2 regions of the Pseudochelatococcus sp. B33 genome follow, and region 1 is predicted to be linked to the other one. Evidence: predicted binding sites of a transcription regulator. Region 1 holds the regulator's gene; the other holds the start of a gene.
The links. Region 1 encodes PhoB, which activates phosphate uptake and scavenging genes when phosphate is short. Its sites were predicted from a motif close to TGTCATNNANCTGTCAT; they were not measured.
Positions count from the first base shown of each region.

Region 1 (14,393 bases):
CCCCGGAACCGGCGACACGGAACGCGGCGGGCGGCCGCGCATAAGAAAGCCGAGCATGAGCCAACGCCAGGCCCGCCGACACCGCCGGCCTGCCGCTCCCCGCAGGCTTGCCCGCGAGTCTGCGCGCCTATCGGCAATCGCCCGTGTTCGATCGGGAGACGATCCTCGATGCCCTGAAACGCCATCACAGTCTCAAGGCCGGCGTCTGGGCCGTCATCCATGTGCTGGAGAGCGCCCTGCACGTGCGGCCCAAGCAGGCACACTCCGTCCGGGCCGAGAGACCGGTGCGGTTCGTGGTGGAACCTTTACGCTGCCACGGAAGCGGGCAACCCCCACGCGTGACGCGCGGGCTCACGCCTTCTTGACGAACTCCGTCTTCAGCACGAGGCCCTTCACCTGCTTGGTATTGGCCTCGATCTCGCCGGACTTGCCGGTCAGCCGGATGTTCTTCACCAGCGTGCCACGCTTGAGCGTTTCCGAGGTGCCCTTGACCTTGAGATCCTTGATCAGGGTCACGGAATCGCCGTCCGCGAGCGCGGCGCCGTTGCTGTCCCTGACGATGTCCTCGTCGCTCATACCGTATCTCCATCCGGCGTGTCGTCATCGACGCCCACTTCGGCAGGGTCCATATCGTAGAAGCGGGAGCAGAATTCGCAGGTCACGCCGATGCGGCCGTTGTCTCCCACCATGTGACGCCGGTCGTCCTCGTCGAAGGTCGTCAGCATCGCGGTTATCCGCTCCCGGCTGCAACGGCACGCCTCATGCACGCCCTGGGCCGCGAACACCCGCACGCCGCGTTCGTGAAACAGCCGGTAGAGCAGCCGCTCGCTCGACACCGTCGAGTCGATCAGCTCGTGATCCTCCACGGTATCGACGAGCAAATGCGCCTCCTGCCAGCGGTCGTCCTCCGGCCCTGCGGCAGCCGCCACCTCCGCCGCCTGTGGCAGAAACTGCACCAGCATGCCCCCGGCGCGATAGCCGATGCGCCGCTCGCTGCCCGCGCCCAGCGTTTCCTCGCCGACGGCAAGGCGCACGCGCGTCGGGATCTGCTCCGACTGGCGAAAATAGGTGTGCGCCGCCTCCTCCAGCCCCTCGCCTTCCAGCGCCACGATGCCCTGATAGCGCGTCATGTCGCCGCCCTGATCGACCGTGAGCGCCAGATGGCCGTGGCCGATCAGCGCGCCGGTGCCGGCCTCGCCCTTCTCCTCGGCCGCGCGCACGCGCTCGGCGTCGAAGCGGGCGCAGGCGCGCAGCCTGTCGGGCGCATCGTAATCCACCACGATCATCTCGATCGGCCCGTCGGAGCGGGTCTGCAACTGGAACTGGCCCTCGAACTTGAGCGACGAGCCGAGCAGCGCCGTCAGCGCCGCGGCCTCGCCGACCACGCGCGCCACCGACGGCGGATAATCGTGACGCGACAGGATGAGATCGATGGCCGGCCCGAGCCGCACGACGCGCCCGCGCACGTCGAGCCCCTCGATGGCGAAGGGCAGCACGCTGTCGTCGGCGCCTTCGTGCGCGGCTTCCCCGGCGTGCGGAACGCTCATTCGCCTGCGCCTTTCGCGCCCCTCGCCCCCTTCGCGCCCGCTCTTTTGGCAAGCCTGGCGACATCCGCCGGCGCCACGTCGCCGAGGCCGATGCCGAGGCACCAGGCCAGCACGCCCTTTTGCGCGTGCAGCCGGTTTTCCGCCTCGTCGAACACCACCGACTGCGGGCCGTCCATCACCTCGTCCGTCACCTCCTCGCCGCGGTGGGCGGGCAGGCAGTGCATGAAGACGGCGCCCTCGTTGGCGGCGGCCAGCAGCCTGTCGTTGACCTGATACGGCCGCAGCAGGTTGTGGCGGTAGCGCTCGTCGTCGTCGCCCATGGACACCCAGCAATCGGTGATGACCGCATCGGCCCCCTTCACCGCCTCGAACGGATCGCGCGTAAGCAGAACGTTCGCCCCCTCGCGCCGCGCCCATTCGACGAGATCGGCGCGCGGCGCCAGCTCCGCCGGCGTAGCGATGGCGATGTTGAAGCCAAGCTTGGCGGCGGCATGCACCCAGGAGGTGAGCACGTTGTTGGCGTCGCCGGTCCAGGCCACCGTCCGGCCACCGATCGGTCCGCGATGTTCCTCGAACGTCAGCAGGTCGGCCATGATCTGGCACGGATGCGACTGCTTGGTGAGGCCGTTGATCACCGGCACCGTGGCGAATTCGGCGAGCTCGCGCATGGCGGCGTGGTCGAGAATGCGGATCATGATCGCATCGACGAAACGCGACAGCACGCGCGCGGTGTCGGGAATGGACTCGCCGCGCCCCAGCTGCATCTCCGCGCCCGTGAGCATGAGCGGTTCGCCGCCCAGCTCCCGGATGCCGACGTCGAACGACACGCGCGTGCGGGTCGACGGCTTGTCGAAGATCATGGCCAGCACCTTCCCGTCCAGCGGCCGGTACTGCTGCGGCCCGCCCCTGACCCGGCGCGCCTTCAGCGCCTTGCCGAGTTCGAGCATCTCGCGCAACTGCTCGCCGGCGAAATCGGTCAGGTCGAGGAAATGGCGCACGCCCGTGCCCGAGGCACTGTTCGAGATCGTGGTGGCCAATGCTGCGCTGCCCTGCGTCATTCTGGGTTACTTTCTGTCTTTTCCACCTCATGGGGCGCATCGAACGAGGCGGCGACGGCATCGAGCCCGTTGATCGCCGCGCCGATCTCGTCCTCGCTGATGATCAGCGGCGGCAGCAGGCGCACGACATTCTCGCCCGCCGCGATCGTCACCAGCCGCCGCTCCAGCGCCCGCTTGACGAATTCGCCGTTCGGCACCTTGAGCTTCAGCCCGAGCATCAGCCCCTCGCCGCGCACCTCCTCGATCACGTCGGGATGACTGTCCTTCAACTGCGCCAGCCGCTGGCGCAGCAGCCCGGAGCGCGCCTGCACGTCCTCCAGAAAGCCCGGCGCGAGAATGATGTCGAGCACGGCGTTGCCCACCGTCGTCGCCAGCGGATTGCCGCCGAAAGTCGTGCCATGGGTGCCGAGCGTCATGCCCTTGGCGGCCTCCGCGGTCGCGAGCATCGCCCCGAGCGGAAAGCCGCCGCCGATGCCCTTGGCGATCGCGACGATGTCGGGGCGGATGCCGGCCCACTCATGGGCGAAGAGCTTGCCCGTGCGGCCGATGCCGCACTGCACCTCGTCGAGCAGCAGCAGCAGCCCGTGATCGTCGGCGATCTGGCGCAGGCGGCGCAGGTCGGCCGGCGGAACCGGGCGGATGCCGCCCTCGCCCTGCACGGGCTCGATCAGGATGCCCGCCGTCTCGGGCGTGATGGCGGCGGCAAGCGCCTCCCAGTCGCCCAGCGGCACCTGGTCGAACCCCTCGACCTTCGGACCGAAGCCCTCGATATACTTCTGTTGCCCGCCGGCGGCGATGGTCGCCAGCGTGCGCCCGTGGAACGCGCCCTCGAAGGTGATGAGGCGGAAACGCTCCGGATGGCCGCTGACGGCCTGATACTTGCGTGCCGTCTTGATGGCGGCCTCCAGCGCCTCCGCGCCCGAATTGGTGAAGAACACCGTATCGGCGAAGCTCGCGTCGACGAGGCGCTGGGCCAGCGTCTCGGCTGCGGGTATCCGGAACAGGTTCGATACGTGCCAGAGCTTGTGCGCCTGCTCCTCGAGCGCCGCCAGGAGATGCGGGTGAGAGTAGCCGAGCGCATTGACGCCGATGCCGGAGCCGAGGTCGAGATATCGTTCGCCGCCGCGCGCCTCGAGCCAGACACCCTCGCCCTTCTCGAATACAACATCGGCCCGCGCATAGGTCGGCAAAATCGGCGACGTCACAGCTTGTTACTCCAGAACGTGAGAGCGGCACGCGCGCCACGCACGCGGCACGCCCCGGCGTGGCACGCATCCGCCGCAAACGATCCGGGCCGGGGATCGGGAAACCGGATCGGCACCGGGTTCGGGAGCCGGGACGGAAGACCGGAGGGCAAGCACCCATCAGAGCCCGGCGAATGCGAACGGCGCAATGGAAAAAGCCGCCCCACGGGACGGCATGTTGTATAACTTAGCGGCCGCGGCAGGCAGTTTCAAGTTGAATCTGAGCCGCGCGGCAGGATGGTGGCATTCCCCGCAAGGGCAGCACTGCGCGCAAAGGCCGCAGCCGCCGCCCTGCCGGCGGGCGGCGATCCGCCGATATCGGCCGGCAGGCCGAAAACCGGAACGAAATCCGTCCCCCAGGAGGTTTCGGGCGGGATTTTTTGCGCGATCGTCGCCTCCGCGCCTTGAAATTGCCCGCATTCACAGCAATTTCTGCGCTGTCAAAGAATTGTTTACGACTTCTCCTGTGGGAAAATGCATGCGAAAGCATGCGCGACTCTTGCAGGAGAGTCGCGCCATATTGTAGTTTCCCGGGTGACGGCCACGAGATGTCGTTTGGCTGCCTCCTACCCAGCGTTTCCTCTCAGGTGAACGTTGCGCCCGGCGATCTGCCGTTTGGGGCGGGATGGAGGATTCCGTGCGACGCGGGGTGGAATGGAGCATGATGATGAGCGATCCTGGTAATACCTGGACTGATGAACGTGTCGAGCAACTGCGTAAACTCTGGAGCGATGGCCTGAGCGCCAGCCAGATCGCGACGGAGATCGGCGGCGTGAGCCGCAATGCGGTCATCGGCAAGGTTCATCGTCTCGGACTGTCCGGACGCGCCAAGGCTCCGGTGGCCGCGACCCCTCGCCCGGTGCGCAAGGCCCCGGCGGCGGTCACGCCCGCCCCCCGGGCTCCCGCCGTCCCGCCAGCCGACCCCCCGCCGCAGGCCCAGACGTTCGGCAATACCGCCCTCGCCGCCGCTCGTGCGGTTGCCGGGCCGGCCGAGGATGTCGTCGCCAAAGTCGTTCCGCAGGCGGTGCCTCAAATCGCTCCGCAGGTGGTGCCGGCAGCGCGGGAAAGCGTCGTTGTGCCGCTCTCCGAGCGCGTCACCATCATGGACCTGCGAGAATATATGTGCCGCTGGCCGGTGGGCGACCCGACCTCGCCGAGCTTCCGCTTCTGCGGCGCACGCTCGGTGACGGGTATGCCCTATTGCGCGCACCACGCCGGCATCGCCTATCAGCCGGTTCTCGAACGCCGGCGGGACCGCAAGCGGGCCTGAGCAGGTCGGCCCGACGACATCACTGCCGAGATAGAGAAAGCCTCCCGAGGAACTTGGGAGGCTTTGCCGTTTCAGCGGACACCGCACCGGCAGAAGCGGCGCCGGCGGCCACGGCCCCGCCTATTCGGCGCGGGCAAACGTCTCGTCGAAGGCATAGCCCGCGCCGCGAACGGTGCGGATCGGATCGGGACTGCGCGGACGGTTGATCGCCTTGCGCAGACGTCCCACGTGGACGTCGACGGTGCGCTCGTCGATATAGACGTCGTGCCCCCAGACGCCGTCGAGCAGTTGCTCGCGGGTGAAGACACGTCCCGGGCTCTGCATCAGAAATTCGAGCAGCTTGAATTCGGTCGGCCCCAGATGCAGCTCGCGGCCGTTGCGGCGCACACGGCGCGTCTCGCGGTCGAGCTCGATGTCGCCGGCGAGCAGCAGGGTGGCGACATGGCCGGGTTTCGTGCGCCGCAGCAGCGCCCGGACACGCGCGAGCAGCTCCGGCACCGAAAACGGCTTGACGACATAGTCGTCGGCGCCGGTGGCAAGCCCCCTCACCCGCTCGCCCTCGTCGCCGCGGGCGGTGAGCATGATGATCGGCAGCCGCTCCGTATCGCCCCGGGCGCGCACCCGCCGGCACAGCTCGATGCCGGAAAGCCCCGGCAGCATCCAGTCGAGCAGCACGAGGTCCGGAACCTGTTCCCTCAGGCGTATCTCGGCCTCGTCGCCACGCGCCACGCTATCGACAGAATAGCCCTCGGCTTCCAGATTGTAGCGCAGCAGCAGCGCCAGCGGTTCTTCGTCCTCGACGATCAATATGCGCGGTCCCACCATAAGATCCTCGTTATACCGCTCGCAGGGGCGCGAGACATCACGTGTTCAAAGATCTGCATACCCTCCGGACATCGGAGAAGGAAACATGGTTTTGCGCGTCAGCCGGCTCGGCCGACCGCGATCATAGCTTTTCCGCCGTCGCGAAGCTCGTCGTGTCGCCCTTGGGGCGCTCGCCCGACAGCGTCTCGCCGGTGGTGAGGTAATAGATGGTCTCGGCGATATTGGTGGTGTGGTCGCCGATGCGCTCTATGTTCTTCGCCAGGAACAGCAGATGCGTGCAAAAGGTGATGTTGCGCGTATCTTCCATCATATACGTCAGAAGCTCGCGGAAGACCGAATTGTAGAGCGCGTCGATGCGGTCGTCCCGGTTCCAGACATCGAGCGCCTTCTGCTCGTCGCGCTGGGCGTAGGCGTCGAGCACGTCCTTGAGCTGCGCCTGCACGAGGTCGCTCATGTGCTGAACGCCGCCGACGATCTTGGCCGGATGGGCCTCGTTGCTGATGGCGAGCACGCGCTTGGAGGTGTTCTTGGCGAGATCCCCGATGCGCTCCACGTCGCCGGCCACGCGAATGGCGGACACGAGGTCGCGCAGGTCGATGGCCACCGGCTGGCGCCGGGCGATGGTCGCGACCGCGTGTTCCTCGATTTCGTGCTGCAGGCCGTCGAGCCTCGCATCCGCATCGATGACCTGGCGCGCGAGCGCGACGTCGCGGCGCACCAGCGCACGCGTCGAATCGTCCAGCATTTTCTCCGCGATGCCGCCCATCTCGGCGATCTTGCTGCGCAAGAGTTCGAGATCGGCATCGAATGACGTCACGATATGCTCAGGCATGACCACACATCCCGTTCAAAAGGCCAGAATGGACAGCACCCCGCCGCCCGATCCCAGCGATCAGCCGAAACGGCCGGTGATATAATCCTGCGTCCGCTTATCGTTCGGCGCGGTGAAGATCTTCGTCGTTTCCGCGAATTCCACCAGCTCGCCGAGATACATGAACGCTGTGAACTGAGACACGCGCGCCGCCTGCTGCATATTATGCGTGACGATGGCGATCGTGTAGTCCTCGCGCAATTCGTCGATCAGTTCCTCCACCTTCGAGGTGGAAATCGGATCGAGCGCCGAGCAGGGCTCGTCGAACAGGATCACCTCCGGCTTCACCGCGACGGTGCGCGCGATGCATAGACGCTGCTGCTGCCCGCCCGAAAGGCTCTGGCCGGAGACGTTCAGCTTGTCCTTCACCTCCTCCCACAGCGCGGCGCGGCGCAGGGAGGACTCGACCCGCTCGTCCATTTCCGCCTTGTTCAGGCTCTCGTAAAGGCGGACGCCGAACGCGATGTTCTCGTAGATCGTCATCGGGAACGGCGTCGGCTTCTGGAACACCATGCCCACCTTCGCGCGCAGCGCGTTGACGTCCTGGCCGGGATCGAGCACGTTGCGGCCGTCGACCATCACCTCGCCCTCGGCCCGCTGGCCGGGATAGAGGTCGTACATGCGGTTGAGCACGCGCAGAAGCGTGGACTTGCCGCAACCCGACGGGCCGATGAAGGCCGTGACGATCCGGTCGTACAACGGCAGGTTGATGTTCTTCAGCGCCAGGTTGCTGCCGTAGTAGAACTTGAGGTTGCGGACCGAGACCTTTTCGGTGAGCGGGCCCGCGGGGATCGCCGGCGGCCCGGGGGACGTGGCGGTCTGGATTGTCATTTCGTCCTCCTCGTGGAGAGAGCCCGAGCCGCGATGCTCATCGCGAGAACCGTGAAGGTGATCAACAGGGCGCCCGTCCACGCAAGCTGCTGCATGTTCTCGTCAGGCGTCTTGGTGAAGTTGTAGATCACGACCGGCAGGCTGGCGATCGGCTGTGACATCGAAGTCGAAAAAAAGTTGTTGCTGAGCGCGGTGAACAGCAGCGGTGCCGTCTCGCCGCTGATGCGCGCCACCGCCAGCAGCACGCCGGTGACGATCCCCGCAAGCGCCGCCTTGTAGGCGACCTGCCTGATGATGATGGACCGAGGCAACCCGAGCGCCGCCGCCGCCTCGCGCAACTGGTTCGGCACGAGCAGCAGCATGTCCTCGGTGGTGCGCACCACGACCGGGATCACGATGACGGCGAGCGCCGCCGAGCCCGCCCAGCCCGAGAAGGTGCCGAACGGCGCGACCAGGATTTCGTAGATGAACAGGCCGATGACGATCGACGGCGCCGACAGCAGGATGTCGTTGATGAAGCGCACGACGTTCGTCAGCTTTTCATAGCGGCCGTATTCCGCCATGTACGTGCCGGCCAGAAGCCCGAGCGGCGTGCCGATGAGCACGGCGAAGAACACCATCATCAGCGAGCCGATGATGGCGTTGAGCAGGCCGCCCCCCGTGCTGCCGATGCTCGGCGTGATCTCCGTGAACACGTGCGGCGACAGCCCGGCCAGCCCCTGCCAGACAAGCACCGCGAGAATGAGCACCAGCCAGAGCATGCCGAACAGGGCCGCGACCGTGCAAAGGCTCATGGCGATGCGATTGGAGCGCCTGCGCGCGGCGTAGAGCGCCATGGTCAGCCCTCCAGCTTGTTGAGGCGCGCCAGCATCAGCCGCGCTGCCGCCAGGACGATGAAGCTGATGATGAAGAGGATCAGGCCCAGCGCCACCAGCGACGAACGGTAGAGCCCCTCGGAAGCCTCGGCGTATTCGAGCGCGATCGTCGCCGATATGGTCGTGCCGGGCTGCAGGATGGAGGCCGAGATCTGCTTGGCGTTGCCGATGACGAAAGTCACCGCCATCGTCTCGCCCAGCGCGCGGCCGAGCGCGAGCATCACACCGCCGACGAGGCCCGCGCGGGTGTGCGGGATGACGACGCTGCGCACCACTTCCCAGGTCGTGCAGCCGAGGCCGTAGGCAGCCTCCTTCATCACGGGCGGCACCGTCTCGAACACGTCGCGCGACACCGAGGCGACGAAGGGCAGCACCATGATCGCCAGGATGAGGCCGGCGGTGAGCGTGCCAAGCCCGTAGGGCGGACCCGCGAAAACCGCGTTGAGGACCGGCACCGGGCCAAACAGCGAGATCAGGAACGGCTGCAGCGTCTGCTGCAGGAACGGAGCGAAGACGAAAAAGCCCCAGATGCCGTAGATGATCGACGGAATGCCGGCGAGCAGTTCGATCGCGATGCCGATGGGCCGGCGCAGGATCGGCGGGCACAGCTCGGTGAGGAAGACCGCGATCCCGAGCCCCACGGGCACGGCGATCAGCATGGCGATCAGCGACGTCACCAGCGTGCCGTAGATCGTCGCCAGCGCGCCGAACTCCTCGGCATTGGCGTCCCACGACTGGGACACGAAGAAATTGAACCCGAAATGGCTGAGCGCCGGCCACGCGCCGTATGCGAGCGACACGACGATGGCGAACAGCAGTCCCAGCACCAGAAGCGCTGCGGTTCGGGTCAGATAGAAGAAGAACCTGTCCCCCCGCCTGAACTTGTCCAGGATCCGCGAACGGTTCCCTATCCCATCGCCAGCGTGGGATACGTCCTTGATTGCAACGTCGGCCATAACTCTTTGCCTGTGCGCGAAAAAAGCACTCGTCGGCCCGCCGCACGACAGCGCCGCCGCATGCGGCCCCTGTCGGGCGGAAGGCGCGACAGATCCGGCGGCGGGAGCCGTGGCAAAGGCCTGAGGCCAGTGCGACGAGCGGGCAAAAACGGGGCGCTCCGATGGCACCCCCCTATATCATCGGCTCGTCAATGTCACGAACCTGCCGCCGGGACGAGCGGCAGCTCAGTTGGTTTTCACCTCGGCCGCCCACGCCGCGCGGATTCGGTCCGTCAGGCTGTCGGGCAGCGGAATGTAGGCGAGCTCGTCCGCATAGGGAGCGCCCTTGGCATACGCCCAGTCGAAGAACTTCAGAACGGCCGCGACCTGCTCCTTGTCCTTCGGGTCCTTGTGCACGAGCACGAAGGTCGCGGCCGTGATCGGCCAGGACTCGTCGCCGGGCTCATCGACGAGAACCACGCCGAACCCGGGAGCCGATGTCCAGTCCGCGTTGCCGGCCGCCGCCTGGAATGACGCCGTCTCGGGCGTGACGACCTTCCCCGCCTTGTTCTTGAGCTTGGCGTAGGAAAGGTTGTTCTTCTTGGCGTAGAAATATTCGACATAGCCGATCGAGCCGGCGATCTTGGCAACGTTGTTGGCGACGCCGTCATTGCCCGGCGCGCCCAGGCCGACGGGCCACTGCACCGTGGTGCCGGCGCCGAGCTTGCCCTTCCAGTCGGCCGAGACTTCCGACAGGTAGCTGGTGAAGGCGAAGGTCGTGCCCGACGAATCGGCGCGGCGCACGACGGCGATCGCCGTCGAGGGCAGAGTGACGTCCGGGTTCAGCGCCTTGATGGCGGCGTCGTCCCACTGCTTGATCTCGCCGAGGAAGATCTTGGCCAGCGTGTCGCCATCGAGCGTGAGCACGCCGGGCTCGATGCCTTCCAGGTTGATGATCGGCACCACGCCGCCGATGACGGTCGGGAACTGGACGAGGCCGGACTCTTCGAGATCCTTGCCGGAAAGCGGCGCGTCGGAGGCGCCGAACGCAACCGTATTGCCCTTGATCGCCTTGATGCCGTTGCCCGAACCGCTCGACTGGTAGTTGATCTGAACGCCGGTTTCCTTGTTGTAGACTTCAGCCCACTTCACGTAGATGGGCGCCGGGAAGCTCGCGCCAGCGCCGGTCACGGTCTGCGCGGAAGCAGGGGCGGCGAATGCGGCGGCGGCGATGCCTGCGGCGGCATAAAGATGGGAAAACTTCACAGAACGCCTCCAGAATAAAAAACAAAAAACCGACACAACGCCCATCCGCCGGGGCAGCGCATGCCCGGATAACAGGCAGGAAGCCTAAACGGTCGAACACGCTCTCTTTATGACACACAAATGACGCTTCAATGACACAATACAACCGGAGCGGACATCCCTGACGTCTCCGCCGCGCCGCCTGCGGCCGCCGCACTGCCGATAACCGCCGGCGTCTCAACGATTCCACGCTCCGGCGACATGCGCCGCCGGTGGAGGTGCGACGGCTGCTGCGCCGGCAAAACAGATTAGCGTCGTATGACACCCGGCGCAAACGACCGCCAGGCCCATGAAAGCGGCCGCATGGAAGAGCTGTGGAATTCAGTCGTCGGCGCCGTGATTGCTGATCGCGGGCAGGTACACGGTGAACGACGCCCCTTCCCCGAGGCGGCTGGCGATTTCGAGGCGCCCGCGATGGCGGTTGACGATATGCTTGACGATGGCGAGGCCGAGACCCGTGCCGCCCTTCTCGCGGCTGTGGGCGACGTCCGCGCGGTAGAATCGCTCGGTCAGCCGCGGCAGATGCTCGGGCGCGACCCCCGGCCCGTAGTCGCGCACTTCGACCATCACTTCCTGCTCGCCGCGCTTCGCTCCCTCCACCGTCTGCATCGTCACGTCGACCCGGCGGCCGTTCTGGCCGTACTTGATGCCGTTCTCGACCAGATTCTCGATCACCCGCAGCAGGTCGTCCCTGTCGCCGATGACGAACAGCGGCCCGGGCGGCTGCTCCAGCGCCAGCGTGACGCCGCGCTCCTGCGCCAGCGGCGCGAGCGTCTCGATCATATGGCGCACCAGAAGCCCCACCTCGACCACCTCGCTCGGCGGCACGTGCAGGTTCATCTCGATTCGCGACAGCGACAGCAGGTCGTCGATCAGCCGGGACATGCGCTGGGCCTGATCGCGCATGATGGCGAGGAACCGCTCGCGCGCGGGCTCGTCGTTGCGCGCGGGCCCCTGCAGGGTCTCGATGAAGCCGATGAGCGAGGCGAGCGGCGTGCGCAGCTCGTGGCTCGCGTTGGCCACGAAGTCGACGCGCATGTGCTCGAGGCGCCGGGCGCTGGTGAGATCGCGAATCAGCAGCACCGCGCCCTGCGGCTGCGAACGCGAATGCGCATGTGAATGACCCGGCGCCGTCGCGGCCGCTGGGGCGAGCACGGGCGCAATATGCGCCTCCAGCGTGCGCTCCACCGCGCCGTGCTCGCGAAACTCGGCGTTCACCGCCGCGCCGCCGTGGAGCACCGTCTCGATACCCTCGAGCACGGCGGGCGCGCGCACGATGAACGCGAGCGGCCGCGCCTCGACCAGAAGCGGAAACAGCTCCCGCGCCGCCGGATTGAGGTTCAGCACGATGCCGCGCCGGTCGATCAGCACGATCGGATCCGGCAGCGCGGCGAGCAGGGACTGAGGGGCAACCGGTTCGGAGGCCGCCGGCTTGACCCGGTCGGGCGGCAGCCGGCCGCGCAGCGGCCGCCGGTCGCGGAACAGCCCGCCCACCGCCAGAACGGCGAGCACGCACGCGACCAGCACCGGCCAGGAAAGCGTGCCTTGGAAGAAACCGATCACGATGAAGATGGTGCAGACCACCAGTGCCGACCGAATGGCGATCGCGCGTGCGCTCAACTCCATACCCGTATCCCGCCCCCGTCAAACGCCCATGCCAGAGGCGCCAAATTGTCAGTTTCCTTCCTAACTCGCTATGATGCCATTCGATTCATGACAGGGAGACGGCACATGGCGAACCATAAGAAACACGCATCGCGGGAGGCCGCCGCGCAGGACACGCACGACATCCTGTCGCAGTTCGACATCGATGCCCCCGAGCTGCCGGCGCCCATCGCCGACGCGGCCCTGCGGTCGGGCGGATTTCCCTACGACGACAAGCTGGCGCGCAAGATCTATAAGCGCGAGCTGCGCAAGCTGCAAATCGAGCTTCTGAAGCTCGCGACCTGGGCGCGGGACTCGGGCGAACGCCTCGTGATCGTTTTCGAGGGGCGCGACGGCGCCGGCAAGGGTGGCGCCATCACCCGGTTCACCCAGCACCTCAACCCGCGCTCGGTGCGCATCGTGGCGCTGCCGCGCCCGTCGAACATCGAGGCGCAGCAGTGGTACTTCCAGCGCTATGTGTGCGAGTTGCCGGCCGCCGGCGAGATCGTGCTGTTCGACCGGTCATGGTACAATCGCGCCGGCGTCGAGGCCGTGATGGGCTTCTGCTCCCCGGCGCAGACCGAGCGCTTCCTGCACGAGGCGCCGCTGGTGGAGAAATTGTGGACCGACGACGGCATCAGGATCGTCAAGATCCTGCTGACCATCGGCCCCGAGATGCAGATGGCGCGCCTGCACGCCCGCCAGCACGACCCGCTCAAGCGCTGGAAGCTGTCGCCCATCGACTACGAGGCGATCCCGCGCTTCGATGCCTATTCCCGCGCCTTCGACCGCATGATCGAATTCACCAGCACGCCCCATGCGCCGTGGACCGTCATCCGCGGCAACGACAAGCTGCGCGCGCGACTTGCGGTCATCCAGCACGTTCTCGACGTCATCCCCTATGCCGACAAGGACATCGCCGCCGTCGGCACGCGGGACAGGGGCGTGGTGCTGTCGGCCAAGCGCTTCCTGTGCAAGGGGGGAGAGCCGGTCGCCAACGGGGAGGATTGAGGGCCGCAGCGTTGCGCACGGCCACTGACATTGCAGCCCGGGGCCTCCATGTTGACGACGGCGACGAGACGTGAGGTCGCCAGCCCGTCATGCAGTTCGCTGCAAGGTGAAACGTCGCCGGACGGGTGAGCTTTTCGCTGAACCGTCCACGTGCTAGATTTTCAGCATGCGACGGAGACGAGAAATGCGCTGGCGAATTGGCCCTGCCCTTGCACGCAGGTCCGTGCAAATCCTGATCTGGTCCGGTCTGCTCCTTGGCGCTACCGCCTCCGGCGCTGTAGCTCAGACGGCCTCGCCCGTCGTCAACACGCCGCGCGACATCGGCCCGGCGCTGGTTGCGTGCTGGAACCCGCCGGGCGGCTCCGACGGCCTGACGGCCACCGCCCGTTTCAGTTTCCGGCGCGACGGCAGCCTCATGGGGCCGCCACGCATCACCTTTTCACGGCTCGGCGAGAACGACGCCCGCGCGCGGGCGTTCCTGCAATCCATCGCCGACGCCTTCCTCGATTGCACGCCGCTGAACTTCAGCCCGTCGTTCGGCAGTTCCGTGGCAGGGCGCATCTTCACCCTGCGCTTCATCCCCTCCGCGCGGCGCATCTGATACCCGGCCTCAATGCGTATGGCTCATTGAGACCGGACCGAGCCCGCACGCGACCGGCCCAAGGCCGGAAGCGTGGATCTGGGAAGCGGACCGGCTGCCGCAGCCGGCTCAATGCTTGGGAGCGCCTTCCGCGGGAGCGCCTTCCTTGTGCTCCGCGCCGCCATGCCCGGCGTCGCGCGCGCCCAGGCTGCGCACGGCGAACGTCACCGGCACCGTGCCGGCCTCCTTGAACACGAGGTCCGCGGTGAAGGTCTCTCCCTCCCTCAGCGGCCGCTTCAGGCCGATGAACATGGCGTGATAGCCGCCCGGCTTCAGCTCGACGCTCTCGCCCGCCTTCACGGGCAGGCCGTCGTCGAGCTTGCGCATGCGCATCACG
Region 1 covers NZ_JBSEFH010000023.1:36,516-50,908, reverse strand. The annotation lists gene ACUSIJ_RS22405 (group III truncated hemoglobin) at 1-44, shown strand, start outside; gene ACUSIJ_RS22400 (DUF1971 domain-containing protein) at 144-365, shown strand; gene ACUSIJ_RS22395 (alkylphosphonate utilization protein) at 352-576, opposite strand; gene ACUSIJ_RS22390 (Hsp33 family molecular chaperone) at 573-1,547, opposite strand; gene argF (ornithine carbamoyltransferase) at 1,544-2,605, opposite strand; gene ACUSIJ_RS22380 (acetylornithine transaminase) at 2,602-3,810, opposite strand; gene ACUSIJ_RS22375 (GcrA family cell cycle regulator) at 4,517-5,119, shown strand; gene phoB (phosphate regulon transcriptional regulator PhoB) at 5,240-5,941, opposite strand; gene phoU (phosphate signaling complex protein PhoU) at 6,066-6,776, opposite strand; gene pstB (phosphate ABC transporter ATP-binding protein PstB) at 6,837-7,646, opposite strand; gene pstA (phosphate ABC transporter permease PstA) at 7,643-8,482, opposite strand; gene pstC (phosphate ABC transporter permease subunit PstC) at 8,485-9,477, opposite strand; gene pstS (phosphate ABC transporter substrate-binding protein PstS) at 9,703-10,767, opposite strand; gene ACUSIJ_RS22340 (ATP-binding protein) at 11,083-12,387, opposite strand; gene ppk2 (polyphosphate kinase 2) at 12,493-13,416, shown strand; gene ACUSIJ_RS22330 (hypothetical protein) at 13,601-14,017, shown strand; gene ACUSIJ_RS22325 (copper chaperone PCu(A)C) at 14,126-14,393, opposite strand, start outside.

Region 2 (14,393 bases), on a different contig from region 1:
TGAAGGCGCCGTCGCGCACGCCGGCGTCGAACGCCTCCTGGGTGATGGTGTCGTGATCCTCGGACGCATCCTTGGCGCGCGTCACCAGACGGCGCGGAAACACCATGGCAGGATCGTCGGCGAGCATCTTGCGGGCGTGAGACAGCAGACTGTCCTTGCCGGCGCCGCTCGGCCCCACGATGCAAACGAATGCGCCAGGAGCCCTGCCGTCCTGCGCCCTGCCGCCCTGAGCCCCGCCGTCCTGCGTCATGCCACCCTGCGTCCCTCGCGCCATACTTCCCGCACCACGGGCACGCCGCCGGCGACATGCACACGCACGATGTCCGCCCGCCGCCCGGCGGCGAGCGCGCCGCGATCGTCGAGCCCCGCCGCCCGCGCCGGGTTGGCGGTGACGGTCGCGAGCGCCTGCGGCAGCGTGATCGACGGCACCCGCCGCGGCAGGTCGAACGCCGCCATCAGCAGGCTCGCCGGCACGTAGTCGGACGACAGCAGGTCGAGAATGCCATCGCGCGCCAGCGTCTCGGCGGCGATGTTGCCGGAGTGCGAGCCGCCGCGCACCACATTGGGGCCGCCCATCATCACCTGGATGCCGGCCGCGTGCGACGCCTGCGCCGCCTCCAGCGTGGTGGGGAACTCGGCCACCGCGACGCCGTCCGCCACCGCCTGGGCGACATGCTCATGGGTGCCGTCGTCGTGGCTCGCCAGCACCGCGCCGTGCTTGCGGGCGAACTCGACCAGCGCCTGGCGGTGACGCTCGGCGTTGCGCTCGTGCAGGTCGAGACGCCAGGCGATGAGCTTGCTCGCCTCCTCGTCGGAGGCGTCGGTCTTGCCCATGTAGTAGAGCTTCCAGATGCTGATATCGCGGAACTGGCGCTGGCCGGGGGTGTGGTCCATCAGCGACATCAGGTGCACGGGATAGCGCGCGACGAAGCCCTCGGCCTGCTCCAGCACGTCGCCGGAGGAGATCTCGCACCGCAGGTGCGTGCGGTGCTCGGCACGCAGGTGGCCCGCCTCCTTCGCCTCCGCCAGCGCCGCGGAGAGCCGCCACAGGTCGTCGTTGTCGAGCGCCTGCAGGTCGAAGTCGGAGCCCACGCGCAGCGAATCGAACACGGTGGTGATGCCGGCCGCGGCGATCTGCGCGTCATAGGCCATGACCGCGCTCAGCGCGTGCCAGCGCACGTGCGGGCGCGGGATGAAATGGCTCTCGATATGATCCGTGTGCAGCTCGATCAGCCCCGGGATGACATAGTCGCCGCCCACGTCCTGGCCGCGCTCGGGCGCGCGCCCCTCGCCGATCTCGGCGATGACGCCGTCGGCGACGGCGATCCAGCCGCCCTCGACCACCCGGTCGGGCAGAACGAGGGAGGCGTTTTCGAGGACGAGGCTGTCGGTTGTCATGAACGATCTTCTTCTTGTCTTACTCGCCGTTCAGGCGGCCTGCGGCGCGGCGAAACCGCGGATGTCGATGATGCGGTCGGCGACCGCGTCGCGCACGTCCTCATCGTGAAAGATGCCAATCATGGCCACACCGCGACGCTTTCGCTCATTGATGAGGTCGATGACGACCTTTCTGTTGACGGCGTCGAGGGAGGCGGTCGGTTCGTCCAGCAACAGCAGCGGCCGCTCGGCAGCGAAGCCGCGCGCCACGTTCACCCGCTGCTGCTCGCCGCCGGAGAACGTCGCCGGCGGCAGCTCCCACAGCCGCTCGGGCACGTTGAGGCGGGTCAGCAGATCGCGCGCCCGCATCAGCGCCGCGTCCGGGCCGAGGCCGTTCTCGCGCGCCGTCTCCGCGACGATCTCGATGGTCGGCACGCGCGGGATGACGCGCAGGAACTGGCTGACGTAGCCCATGGCGGAACGGCGCAGCGCCAGCACGCGCCGCGGCGTGGCGGCCGCGACGTCCACGACCCCGGCGCCGTCGTGCAGCAGGATGCGGCCATGGTCGCAGCGGTAGGTGCCGTAGATCATCTTGAGGATGGAGGACTTGCCCGCGCCCGACGGCCCGCCGAGCACGACGCACTCGCCCGCCGCCACGTCCAGGCGCACGCCCGCGACCACGCCGATGCGCACGCCGCCCTGCAGGTGCAGGGTGAAGCTCTTCGACACATCATCAAGAACGACAACGGGTTGCGTACTCATGCCGCCAGCACCGATGAAACGAGAAGTTGGGTATAGGCCTCGCGCGGATCGTCAAGAACCTGATCCGCCAATCCATGCTCAATCACTTGGCCCCTGCGCATCACCATAATGCGGTGAGACAACAATCGTGCGACGGCGAGGTCATGGGTGACGATGATCACCGCAAGCCCCATGCCGTGCACCAGCGAGCGCACGAGATCGAGCAGGCGCGCCTGCACGGACACGTCGAGGCCGGATGTCGGCTCGTCCATGAACACGAGGCGCGGACCGGTGACGAGATTGCGGGCGATCTGGAGCCGCTGGCGCATGCCGCCGGAAAAGCCGTCCGGCGTGTCGTCGATGCGCCGCGAGTCGATCTCGACGCGCCCGAGCCAGTCGAGGGCGGCGGCGCGGATGTCGCCGTAGTGGCGCGCGCCCACGGCCATCAGGCGTTCACCGACGTTGCCGCCGGCGGACACGCCCATCCTCAGGCCCTCGCGCGCGTCCTGGCGCACGAAGCCCCAGTCGGTGCGCAGCAGATGCCGGCGCTCGGCCTCGGTCAGCGTGGCGAGGTCGCGCGTCACGCCGTCCCCGAAGCGGTAATGCACGGAACCGGACGTCGCCGGAAGCTCGCTGGCGAGCAGCGACAGCAGCGTCGACTTGCCCGAGCCCGACTCGCCGACGATGGCCAGCACCTCGCCCTCGTGCAGGTCGAAACTCACGTCGGTGCAGCCGAGCCGCTCGCCGTAATACTTCGTCAGCCCGCGTGCCGAGAGCAGCGGCGGATCGTCGTCAGCCACCATGGCCCACCTCCGGCTGCGGCTTGGCAGGAGCGGAATTGGCGGGCGCATCCTTCCATCCCGGCGACATTTCACCGATGCAGCCCTGCGCCCGCCTCTCCTCGCAAAAATCCGTATCCGAGCAGACGAACATGCGCCCGCCCCTGTCGTCGAGCACCACCTCGTCGAGATAGACGCCCTCGGCCCCGCACAGCGCGCAGGGCTTGTCGAAGTGCTGCACCGCGAAGGGGTGATCGTCGAAATCGAGGCTCCTCACCGGCGTGTGCGGCGGCACGGCGTAGATGCGCTTCTCGCGCCCGGCGCCGAAGAGCTGCAGGGCCGGGTTCATGTGCATCTTCGGGTTGTCGAACTTCGGGATCGGCGACGGGTCCATCACGTAGCGGCCCGCGACCTCGACCGGATAGGCGTAGGTGGTGGCGATGTGGCCATGGCGGGCGATGTCCTCGTAGAGCTTGACGTGCATCAGGCCGTAGTCCCTCAGCGCATGCAGCCGGCGCGTCTCGGTCTCGCGCGGCTCCAGAAAGCGCAGCGGCTCGGGGATCGGCACCTGATAGACGAGGATCTGCCCCTCCCGCAAAGGCTCCTCCGGGATGCGGTGGCGTGTCTGGATGATGGTCGCATCGCGCGTGCTGGTCGTCGTCGCGACGCCGGCCGTCCTGGCGAAGAACTTGCGGATCGAGACGGCGTTGGTGGTGTCGTCCGAGCCCTGGTCGATGACCTTCAGCACGTCATCGCGGCCGATAATCGCCGCCGTCACCTGCACGCCGCCGGTACCCCAGCCGTAGGGCATGGGCATCTCGCGCGAGGCAAAGGGCACCTGATAGCCGGGAATGGCGATCGCCTTGAGGACGGCGCGCCGGATCATGCGCTTCGTCTGCTCGTCGAGATAGGCGAAGTTGTAGCCCGTGACCTGACTGGCTGCGCTCATTCGGCGGTCTCCCGCGTATGCCGGGCTTCGTGTTCGGCGCGCAGACGGCGCACGAGGTCGAGTTCGGCCTGAAAGTCGACGTAGTGCGGCAGCTTCAGGTGCTCCACGAAGCCTGTGGCCTGCACGTTGTCGCAATGGGAGAGGACGAATTCCTCGTCCTGCGCCGGCGCGCCTGAGTATTCCCCGAGTTCGCTCGCCCGCAGCGCCCGGTCGACCAGCGACATCGCCATGGCCTTGCGCTCGGACTGGCCGAACACGAGCCCGTAGCCGCGCGTGAACTGCGGTGGCGTGTCGCCTGACCCATGAAACTGGTTCACCATCTGGCATTCGGTGAGCCGGACGTGGCCGAGCGGCACGGGAAAGCCCAGTTCCTCCGGCACGAACTCCACCGGCACGTCGCCGAACCGGATCTCGCCGACGAAGGGATGCGTGCGCCCGAAACCGCGCTGGGTCGAATAGCCGAGCGCCAGCAGAAATCCCTCGTCGCCGCGCGCCAGCATCTGGAGCCGCTCGGCCCGGCTTGCAGGGAACGACACCGGATCGCGGGTGATGTCGGGCGCCGGCGCCTCGTCCTCGGGGCGCGTCTCGCGCTCGATCAGGCTCTCGCCGTCGAGGAGATCGGTGACGCGGGGCGAGGGCTCCGGCCCGACGGCATCGGCCTCAGGCAGCGGCGGCAGTTCGGCGCCCGCCTCCAGCAGGAAGTCGATAAGGCGGTGGGTGTAGTCGAAGGTCGGCCCCAGCACCTGCCCGCCCGGCAGGTCCTTGTAGGTGGCGGAGATGCGCCGCTCGATCGCCATCGCCGAGGTGTCGACCGGCACCGACTGGCCGAAGCGCGGCAAAGTGGTGCGGAAGGCGCGCACCAGGAAGATCGCTTCCACCAGATCGCCCCGCGCCTGCTTGATGGCGAGCGCCGCCAACGCCGGGTCGTAGAGCGAGCCCTCGGCCATCACTCTGTCGGTGGCGAGCGTCAGTTGTTCGGCGATCTGCGCGGGCGCGACCTCGGGCACGGCCGGGTCGCCGCGCCGCCGGTGCGCGAGCAGCGCATGGGCGTTGTCGATGGCGGCCTCGCCGCCCTTGACCGCGACGTACATGGCTCAGCCCTCCCCGAAAACCGTTGCCGAGCGCGGGATCGCGGCGACGTGCCCGCGCGAGACGAAGAAGCAGTCGACGCCGCGCGGATAGCGCGCGCGGTTCTCCGCGAACTGGGTGCGGATGTTGAGCGGCAGCGGCCCCACGGACAGCGCCGCCCGCCCGAGAATGCCCGGCCCTTCCAGCTCCAGCGCGCCGCGCGCGCCGGGCTGGGCCTCGGCCAGACGGTCCACCGCCACGACGACCGTGGTGGACCTGTCGGGATAATCCGCCGTTCCCTGGGCGAAGGCCTGCAGCTCGGGCATGGACAGGGCGTCGCTGACGAGGGCGAAGGCCGCCTGCGACGGCTGCCCGACGAGACGTGCGCCCGAATGGAAGCGCAGGAAACGCAGCGCCGCCTCGCTGCGCGCCAGCGGCGGATCGAGCCACAGCGGCGCCTCCTGATCCACCATGGTCACGGCGACGGCGGCGAGTTCCGGCGTCAGCGGCGCCGACGTCACGAGGCTCACCGGCAGCGGCCGGATCGTGCCCGGACGCGACAGCACATCGACCATGACGCGAAAAACCGCCTGCGCGCTCGTCGCGACGTCCGCGAGCCCGACGCCCGGAACGGAACCATCGGCGCCGGCCATCAGTCGTCCCCCCGCACCATGGTGAAGAAATTGACCCGCGTCGACGCCGTCTCGGCCGCGCGCTGCGCCGCCCGTTCGGCAATGCGCCGCGCGATCGGCGACAGGGCCGCCTCGACGGACGCCCGGCGCGTCTCGTCCTGCCACAGCGCGTCGATGACCGCGGCCAGGCGCGCCTTGGCGAGATCACGCCCCAGATGCCATGCGAAGCCCGTAGCCGCCTCGCCCAGAGCCGCGTCGCCGGTGGCTGCTCCGCCCACTTGCACGGCGGCGCGCGCCACGGTCGCCTCGCCGATGTTGAACGGCCCGCCGTCGCCGCCCATGCGCCCCTGTACCATCAGGAGCCCGGCATCCGGCGGGCGCAGGTCGACGACGGGCGGCAAAGGCCCGAGCGCCGTCAGCGCCGCGCCGAGATCGGCGGCCGACGCATCGGCGCACAGGGCCATGATCCGTTGCCGCGCCGCAACGCCGGCGGCAATACTTGGCCTATCATTCTCATTTTCAATCATTTTTCGGCTTTTGACAGTTGCACGCAGCGGCCATATCGGAAACCATGCGGTTGACGCTTGCGTGCTGGCGCTCGATTTGTCTCTATTTGTAGACAAGTTGACCAGGATTGCCAGTGAAGATTTGGTGACAGGGGGCCGGCGGCGTATCCTGTGGCCGGATGCACGGGTGATGCGAGACAATGACGGATGTGAACGAAGGCCCGATGACGCTATCGGATGACGACGCGGCCCAGATGGCCCACCCTTCCCCGCTCTATCGCGGCGAGGGGGTGGCGGCGTGGCGGCAGATCGCCGACGAGATCGAGGCCGACATCGCGACGCAGCGGTTCGGGCCGGGCGAGCAACTGCCGACGGAGGCGCGGCTCGCGGCGCGCTTTGGCGTCAACCGCCACACGGTACGCCGGGCCATCGCGGCGCTCGCCGAGCGCGGCCTCATCAAGGCGGCGCAGGGGCGCGGCACCTTCGTGGAGAACTGGCCGCTGTCCTACCCCATCGGCCCGCGCACGCGCTTCTCCGAGAACGTGGCGCGCGAGCGCCACCAGCCCGGCGGCGAGTTGCTGCGGGCGGAGGAAATCCCGGCGACGCCCGCCATCGCCCGCGCGCTGGCGATCGCGGTCGATGCGCCGGTGGCGGCCGTGAGCACGCGCCGGTTCGCCGACGGCACGCCGGTCTCCTGCGGCACGCTCTATCTGCCGCTGCCGCGCTTCGCGGGCTTCGCGGATGCCTACCGGCGGCACAACGCGGTGACGCCCGCGCTCGCCGCCTGCGGGGTGGACGACTACCGCCGGCTGGAGACGCGCATCGCCGCCCGCCCGGCCACGGGCGAGGAGGCGGCGCTGCTCAACCTCGCCGCCGGCCGCGTCGTTCTGGCGGTGACGAGCGTCAATGTCGACCGCGACCGGCGGCCGATCGAATTCGGCCAGGCCGTCTTCTCCGCCGACAGGGTGGAGCTGCTGGTCACCAGCGACACGCCGGACGTGGAACCGTGAGACGGCTCGCAAGACAGCCCAAGCCGAGGCAGTCCAGGCCAAGGCAGTCCAGGCCGAGGCAGCTCAGGCCAAGGCAGCTCAGGCGATGAACGCGTCCTCGCTGCTCTTCCAACTCGGGCTCGCGCTCGCCATCGGCCTGCTCGTGGGCACCGAGCGGCACTGGCGCGAGCGCGACGACGCGCCGGGCGCACGCACGGCGGGGATACGCACCTTCGGTATCACGGGCCTCCTGGGCGGGCTCACCGGCACCATCGCGGAAACGCCCGGCTTCTCGGCCGCCATCCTGATCGGCGCGGCCCTGGTGGCCTTCTCGGGGGTCTTCGGCGCGTTCAAATGGCGCGAGGCGGAGGCCCAGCACGATTTCAGCGTCACCACGGTGGTTGCCGGGCAGGCGACGTTCCTGCTCGGCGTGCTGGCGGCGCTCGATCATCAGGCGGCGGCTGCCGGCGCGGCGATCGCGCTCACGGCGTTGCTGGCGAGCCGGGAGAGTCTGCACGCGTTCGTGCAGCGGCTCACCTGGCCGGAACTGCGTTCCGCCATCTTCCTGCTCGCCATGGCCTTCATCGTGCTGCCGCTGCTGCCCGACCGCGCCATGGGTCCCTACGATGCGCTCAATCCCTCCGAGATCTGGATATTCGCCATCGCGCTCGCGGGCGTCTCCTTCGTCGGCTACGTGGCGGTCAAGGTCTTCGGCAGCACGCGCGGGCCGCTCATCGCGGGGCTTGCCGGCGGCCTCGTCTCCTCCACCGCCGTGGCGCTGACGTCGGCACGGGATTCCCTCTTGCCCGGCGCCAACATCCGCGCCATCGCATCGGGCGCGCTCGCGGCAAGCGCAGTATCGGTGGCGCGCGGCGCGGCGCTCGTCGTCATCTTCGCCCCGGCCATGCTGGGACGCATCCTGCCGGCGCTCGCGGCCACGGGGCTGGTGCTGACACTCGCCGCCGTGCTTTGCGCCCTCACGCACGCGGCCCCGGCCGGCGCACCCGCGGACGGAGAGCTGTCCCCCGCCGCCGACGCACCGCAAGCCGACAACCCGTTCGAGATCGGATCGGTGCTGAAGCTCGCCGCGATCATCGCCTTCGCCACCGTGGCGGCGCGCGTCGCCTCCGCGCTGTTCGGCGACCGGGGCATGATCTTGGTGTCGGTGATCATGGGCTTCGTCGATATCGATTCGGTGATCCTGTCGATCACGCGTCTGGCGCAGACCACACAGGCGAACGCCGCGCCGGCCGCCGGACTGTCGGACGGCGCGCTCGAACTCGCGATCCTGCTCGCCATCGCCGCCAACATCGTCGGCAAGGCCATCTACAGCGTGGCGCTGGGTTCGCGCCGCTTCGGCCTGCTGATCACAGGCGTGTCCGCACTGGCGCTCGCCGCAGGGGTCCTTGCCGCCGGCGCCGGGCTGGTGTAACAAACAGTCGTTAGGGAGAGACGGGGGTCCCTTCGGCACGTAACGACATGCTAGAGAGGTTTGCATTGGTGCTGAAACAGCACCTGCTGTGCAAGCCTCTCTGGCTTTTATAGTTTTCCGCAACTTGCGTTTAATTTGATGATCAGATCAAACGCAGACTGCTTTAGAGGTCAACGATGCCCACCCACGTGTTCGAGGACTTCGTCCCCGGGGCGACGACCGTCTACGGCGGCGTCACCGTCAACGCCGACGACATCATCGCCTTCGCGCGCGAATACGACGCCCAGCCGATGCATACCGATCCGGAGGCGGCGCGGAAGAGCTTCGTCGGCGAGCTGATCGCCTCCGGCTGGCACACATGCGCCCTGACGATGCGCATGTTTTACGATCACGTCCTCGCCGATTCCTCCAGCATGGGGTCGCCGGGTGTCGACGAGGGAAGCTGGATGCGGCCCGTTCTGCCCGGCGACACGCTGCGCATCCGCCAGACCGTCCCGGAGACCCGTCCCTCCCGCAGCAGGCCGGAGATGGGGCTCGTGCGCTTCGTCTTCGACGTCGTCAACCAGCGCGACGAGGCGGTCTACGCGCAGTCCTGCTGGGTGATGTTCGGACGCCGCGACGCGCCGGCCGACCGCCCCGGCGGCAACGCGTCCCCTTCCGCGCCGCCGCAGGCCGCGCCCGAGGCGCCGGCGGCGGACAGGCCCCCGGCCGTCTGGTTCGAGGATATCGCGGTCGGCGAGGAAGCCGTCATCGGCAGCCACCTTTTCAGCGCCGAAGAGATCGTCCGCTTCGCCGGCGCCTACGATCCGCAGCCCTTCCATACCGATCCGGAAGCGGCGCGGCGCACGCATTTCGGCGGGCTGTGCGCCTCGGGGTGGCACACGGCCGCCGTGTGGATGAAGGTGATGCTGGCCTACCAGACCGGCGAGGCGCGCCGGGCGGCGAAGGCCGGCCTTTCCGTGGGCCGGCTCGGCCCCTCGCCCGGCTTCCGCAACCTGCGCTGGCTGAAGCCGGTCTATGCCGGCGACGTGCTGACCTATCGCACCGCGGTCACCGACAAGCGCCCCACCGCCTCGCGTCCGGACTGGGGCATCGTCAGCACCCGCAACCGGGCGCTGAACGGCGCCGGCGAGGAAGTGTTCAGCTTCGACGGCGCGGTGTTCTGGGAACGGCGCACCACCGACTGAACGGCAGGGGAGCGGGCGGGATCCACAGCCGCGAGCCGGTCTCGCCCCGGATGCACGATGTTGTTATCCCGGATATTGCGCCGGCGTTTTAAGATGCCGTACTTACTTCGGGATTCCATGCGAGGCACGATGATAAGCGGGTGGTTTGACAACGCACAGCGATACGGCGCCGTGAGCCGCGCGCTGCACTGGGCAATGGCGGCGATCTTTCTGTGGCAGTTCGTCGGGATGGGGCTGCGACTGACCCTCGGCCGCACGCCGCTGGTGTCGTTCTTCGTCGGCACCCATCAGCCGGTCGGCGCGCTGCTGTTCATGCTGGTCGTGGTGCGCGTGCTGTGGGGGCTGCTGAACCGCCGCCACCGTCCGCCCTACGAACCGGGTCTGCTGGGGGCTCTCGCCAGGGCCGGCCATATCGGCCTCTATGCCCTGATGGTGATCGTGCCGGCGCTGGCGCTGCTGCGGGCGTGGGGGTCGGGACGCGGCTTCCAGCCGTTCGGCATCCCGGTGTTTCCGGCGACGGGCGAGCAGATCGCCTGGGCGGTGGCGCCGGCCAACGCCGTGCACGGCGTGCTGGCGTGGACGCTGCTCCTTCTGATCGCCGGGCATGTGTTCATGGTGTTCGTCCACCGCTTCATCCGGCGCGACGACGTGGCCCAGCGCATGATCCCGAGCACGGGCGCGGCGCGGTAACCGCCCGGACCGTCGCACGGCCGGAGCATCGATCCTGCAAGCTGCAGCGAGGAGTTTCAATGTTCGAGGCAAGGACGACAGAGGCATCCGATCCCGCGCTGTTCTATGCCGGCCTCGACGCCCAGCTTCGGGCGCTGCTCGCGGGGGAGCGCGACGTCATCGCCAACGCGGCCAATACCTCGGCGCTGATCTTCCAGCTCGTTCCCCGTCTGAACTGGGCCGGCTTCTACTTCCTGCGATCGCCCGACGAGCTCGTCGTCGGCCCGTTCCAGGGCAAGCCCGCCTGCGTGCGCATTCCGGTCGGCAGGGGCGTGTGCGGCGCGGCCGTAAAAGAGCGCCGGTCCATCGTGGTGGCGGACGTTCACGCCTTCCCCGGCCACATCGCCTGCGACGCCAGCTCGCAGTCGGAGCTGGTGGTCCCCCTCCTCGCCGGCGAGAGGATCCTCGGCGTGCTCGATCTCGACAGCCCGGTGACGGGACGCTTCGGCGAGCAGGAGCGGATCGGCTTCGAGCGGATCGCCGCCAGCTTCGTCGCGGCGAGCGACTGGCGGTAGAGCATTTCTCTTTTTCGCTGAAATGGAGAAATGCTCTATCTCTTTGTTTTTACGCAATTCCGGATGCAAAACCGGTTCCCACTTTTGCTGGAATTGCTTTAGGCTGCCGCGGCTGCGCGGGTTGCGCCCCCACGTGTTCAGGCCTCCGCGTGCGAAGCCGCCTTGCCGACCAGCGCCTTCAGGTCGTCCTCCGCCAGCGTCTCCTTCTCCAGCAGCTTGCGCGCGGAAGCGTCGAGCACGGCGCGCCGCTCGGTGAGCAGCGCCACGGCCCGCTCGAAAGTCTCGTCGACGATCCGCCTCACCTCCTCGTCGATCAGCGCAGCGGTCTCGTCGGAATAGCTCCGCTCGGAAAAGCCGTAGTAGGGCTGGTCGGTGGCGAGGTGCGACTGCCGGTCCTTCTCCAGCGCCACGTTGCCGAGCTTTTCGGTCATGCCGTAGCGGGTGACGATGGCGCGGGCGATGTCGGTGACCTTGACGAGATCGTCCGCGGCCCCCGTCGACAGGTGCCGGAACACGATCCATTCGGCGGCGCGCCCGCCGAGCAGTACCGCCATCTTGTTCTGGAGCTCCTCGCGCGTCATCAGGAACCGGTCCTCGGTCGGGCGCTGGATGGTGTAGCCGAGCGCGCCGATGCCGCGCGGGATGATCGACACCTTGTGCACCGGATCGACCCCGGGCAGCGCCATGGCGATGAGCGCGTGGCCCATCTCGTGGTAGGCGACGATCTCCCGCTCCTTCGGATTGAGCAGCCGGTTGCGCTTTTCGAGGCCGGCGACGATGCGTTCGATGGCGTTGTTGAAGTCCTCCATCATCACCGCCGCGGCCCTGCGGCGGGTGGCGAGCAGCGTCGCCTCGTTGACGAGATTGGCGAGATCCGCGCCGGTGAATCCCGGCGTCAGCGCGGCGATCTCCTCCGGCGAGACGTCGGCTGCGAGCTTGGCCTTTTTCAGATGGACGTTGAGGATCTGCACGCGGCCCACCTTGTCGGGGCGGTCCACGAGCACCTGCCGGTCGAAGCGGCCGGCGCGCAGCAGCGCCGGATCAAGGATCTCGGGCCGGTTGGTGGCGGCGAGCAGCACGAGCCCCGACGACGGGTCGAAGCCGTCGAGCTCGACGAGCAGCTGGTTGAGCGTCTGCTCCTTCTCGTCGTGGCCGCCCGAGAGCGGGCCGATGCCGCGCGCGCGGCCGAGCGCATCGAGCTCGTCGATGAAGATGATGGCCGGCGCCCGTGCCCGCGCCTGTTCGAACAGGTCACGCACGCGGGCCGCGCCCACGCCCACGAACATCTCCACGAACTCCGAGCCGGAAATGGAGAAGAACGGCACGCTTGCCTCCCCCGCCACCGCCCGCGCCAGCAGCGTCTTGCCGGTGCCGGGCGGGCCGACCAGCAAGATCCCCTTCGGCATCCGGCCCCCGAGGCGCCCGTAGCCCTGCGGATCCTTGAGGAAATCGACGATTTCCTTGAGCTCGTCCTTGGCCTCGTCGACGCCCGCGACATCCTTGAACGTGACGCCGGTGTCGGACTGGACGTAGACGCGCGCCTTCGACTTGCCGATCTGCATCAGCCCGCCGCCGCCGCCGATCCCGCCCACGCGCCGCAGGATGTACAGCCAGACACCGACGAAGAGCGCGAGCGGAATGATCCACGACAGCAGATCGCGAAAGAACGTGCTCTCGATCTGCCCGGTGACGACGACGCCGTGCTCCTGCAACTGGCGCGCCAGATCCGGCTCCACGCGGGTGGTGACGAACATCGGCCGGCCGTCTATGGGCTCCTTGAACTGGCCCTGGATGAACCGGTCGGAGACGGCGACCTCCGCGATCCTGCCCTCGTTGAGATAGCTCTCGAACTGGCTGTAGGGAATCCGCGCGACCTGGGTCACGGAGGTGAGGAAATACTGGAACAGCATCAGGCCGACGATGGCCACGAGCCAATACCACGCCGTGAACTGGTGCTTGTTGTTGATCGCCATCGCATTGCTCCCGAGTCGCCCGAGAATAGACGACTGGCGGCGGTTCGGGCAAATCACGTCCGCAAACGGCACGGGAATTCAGCGTGCCGACAGGCCCTTGTCATAGCGGCGCAGCACGCGCTCGCGCCTGAGGCGCGACAGGCGCTGGAGCCAGAAGACGCCGTCGAGCTGGTCGATCTCGTGCTGGAGGCAGACGGCGAGCAGGCCCTCGGCCCATTCCTCGTGGGCCCCGCCGCCGAGGTCCCGATAGCGCACGCGCACCCGCGCCGCGCGCTCGATCTCCTCGGTGACGCCGGGCAGAGACACGCTGCCCTCCGCGTGCCGGATGCGCTCGGCCGACGCCTCGACCACCTCCGGATTGACGTAGTGGCGCACGCCCCCCTCGGGCGACAGTTCGATCACCACGAGTCGCTTGAGGACGCCGACATGCGGCGCGGTGATGCCAATGCCCGGCGCCGCGCGCATGGTGTCGAGCAGGTCGGCCGCGAGCGCCCGCAGACCGGCGTCGAACGCCGCGACGGGCTCGGCGGGGGCCTTCAGCACGGGATCGGGGTAGCGGACGATGGGCCGGACGGGCACTGCGGCTTCTCTTCGAAACGGAATGCGGGGACGCCCCGTGCTTGCCGGAAAGAACACCGGGGAGAGCTGCGCCGCAGCTTATCCCGGCTTGCGCGTGAATCAAGCCCCGGCCGGACGACGCGCAGCTTGTGGATGGCGGCTGCTTGACATAGAAACGGCGAACGCTGCCGACGCCCGTCTATCCGCTCCCCGCAAAACAGCCGAAGCAACAAGAAAACAGAGATAAAATGGTCTTTGCATCGCCCGTCTTTGTATTCTTGTTTCTTCCGGTTGCCCTGATATTCTATTTCCTGTCGCCGCTCAGGCTGAGAAACGCCGTCCTTCTGTTCGTCAGCATTCTGTTCTATGCGTGGGGAGAGCGGTTCTTCACGCTGGTGATGCTGGCCTCCATCGCCGCCAACTGGTGGTTCGGCCTGCTGCTGCAGCGCTATCCGGCACAGCAGGGCGGCAAGGCGGTCGTGGCGGCGGCGGTCGCGGTCAATCTCGGCTTGCTCGGCTTCTACAAGTATGCGGGCTTTCTCGTCGACCAGTTCAACGCCGTGATCGTGCCGCTGGGGTTTGCGGGCGTCGCGTTCGACGCGCCGCACCTGCCGCTCGGCATCTCGTTCTTCACCTTTCACGCGCTGTCCTACGTCATCGACATCTACCGGCGCGAGGCGAGCGCCCAGCGCAACCCGGTGGATTTCGCGCTCTACATCTCGCTGTTCCCGCAGCTCATCGCCGGTCCCATCATCCGCTATCACGACATCCACACGCAGCTGACCGAGCGGCGCACGCGCTTCGATTACGTGGTGTCGGGCGTGGAGCGGTTCGTGGCCGGCTTCGGCAAGAAGATGCTGCTCGCCAACCCGCTCGGCGAGGTGGCGGACGCGGTGTTCGCGCTGCCGGCCGGGGAGCTCACGACCCCCGTGGCCTGGCTCGGGATCGTCTGCTACAC
Region 2 covers NZ_JBSEFH010000007.1:41,954-56,346, reverse strand. The annotation lists gene phnN (phosphonate metabolism protein/1,5-bisphosphokinase (PRPP-forming) PhnN) at 1-250, opposite strand, end outside; gene ACUSIJ_RS09225 (alpha-D-ribose 1-methylphosphonate 5-triphosphate diphosphatase) at 247-1,398, opposite strand; gene phnL (phosphonate C-P lyase system protein PhnL) at 1,429-2,139, opposite strand; gene phnK (phosphonate C-P lyase system protein PhnK) at 2,136-2,921, opposite strand; gene ACUSIJ_RS09210 (alpha-D-ribose 1-methylphosphonate 5-phosphate C-P-lyase PhnJ) at 2,911-3,846, opposite strand; gene ACUSIJ_RS09205 (carbon-phosphorus lyase complex subunit PhnI) at 3,843-4,937, opposite strand; gene phnH (phosphonate C-P lyase system protein PhnH) at 4,941-5,567, opposite strand; gene phnG (phosphonate C-P lyase system protein PhnG) at 5,567-6,073, opposite strand; gene phnF (phosphonate metabolism transcriptional regulator PhnF) at 6,277-7,062, shown strand; gene ACUSIJ_RS09185 (MgtC/SapB family protein) at 7,148-8,473, shown strand; gene ACUSIJ_RS09180 (MaoC family dehydratase) at 8,650-9,660, shown strand; gene ACUSIJ_RS09175 (cytochrome b) at 9,832-10,350, shown strand; gene ACUSIJ_RS09170 (GAF domain-containing protein) at 10,410-10,904, shown strand; gene ftsH (ATP-dependent zinc metalloprotease FtsH) at 11,042-12,877, opposite strand; gene ACUSIJ_RS09160 (peptide deformylase) at 12,956-13,456, opposite strand; gene ACUSIJ_RS09155 (MBOAT family O-acyltransferase) at 13,684-14,393, shown strand, end outside.
Region 2: the regulator PhoB is predicted to act here: its motif matches at 6,187-6,203, upstream of phnF (phosphonate metabolism transcriptional regulator PhnF).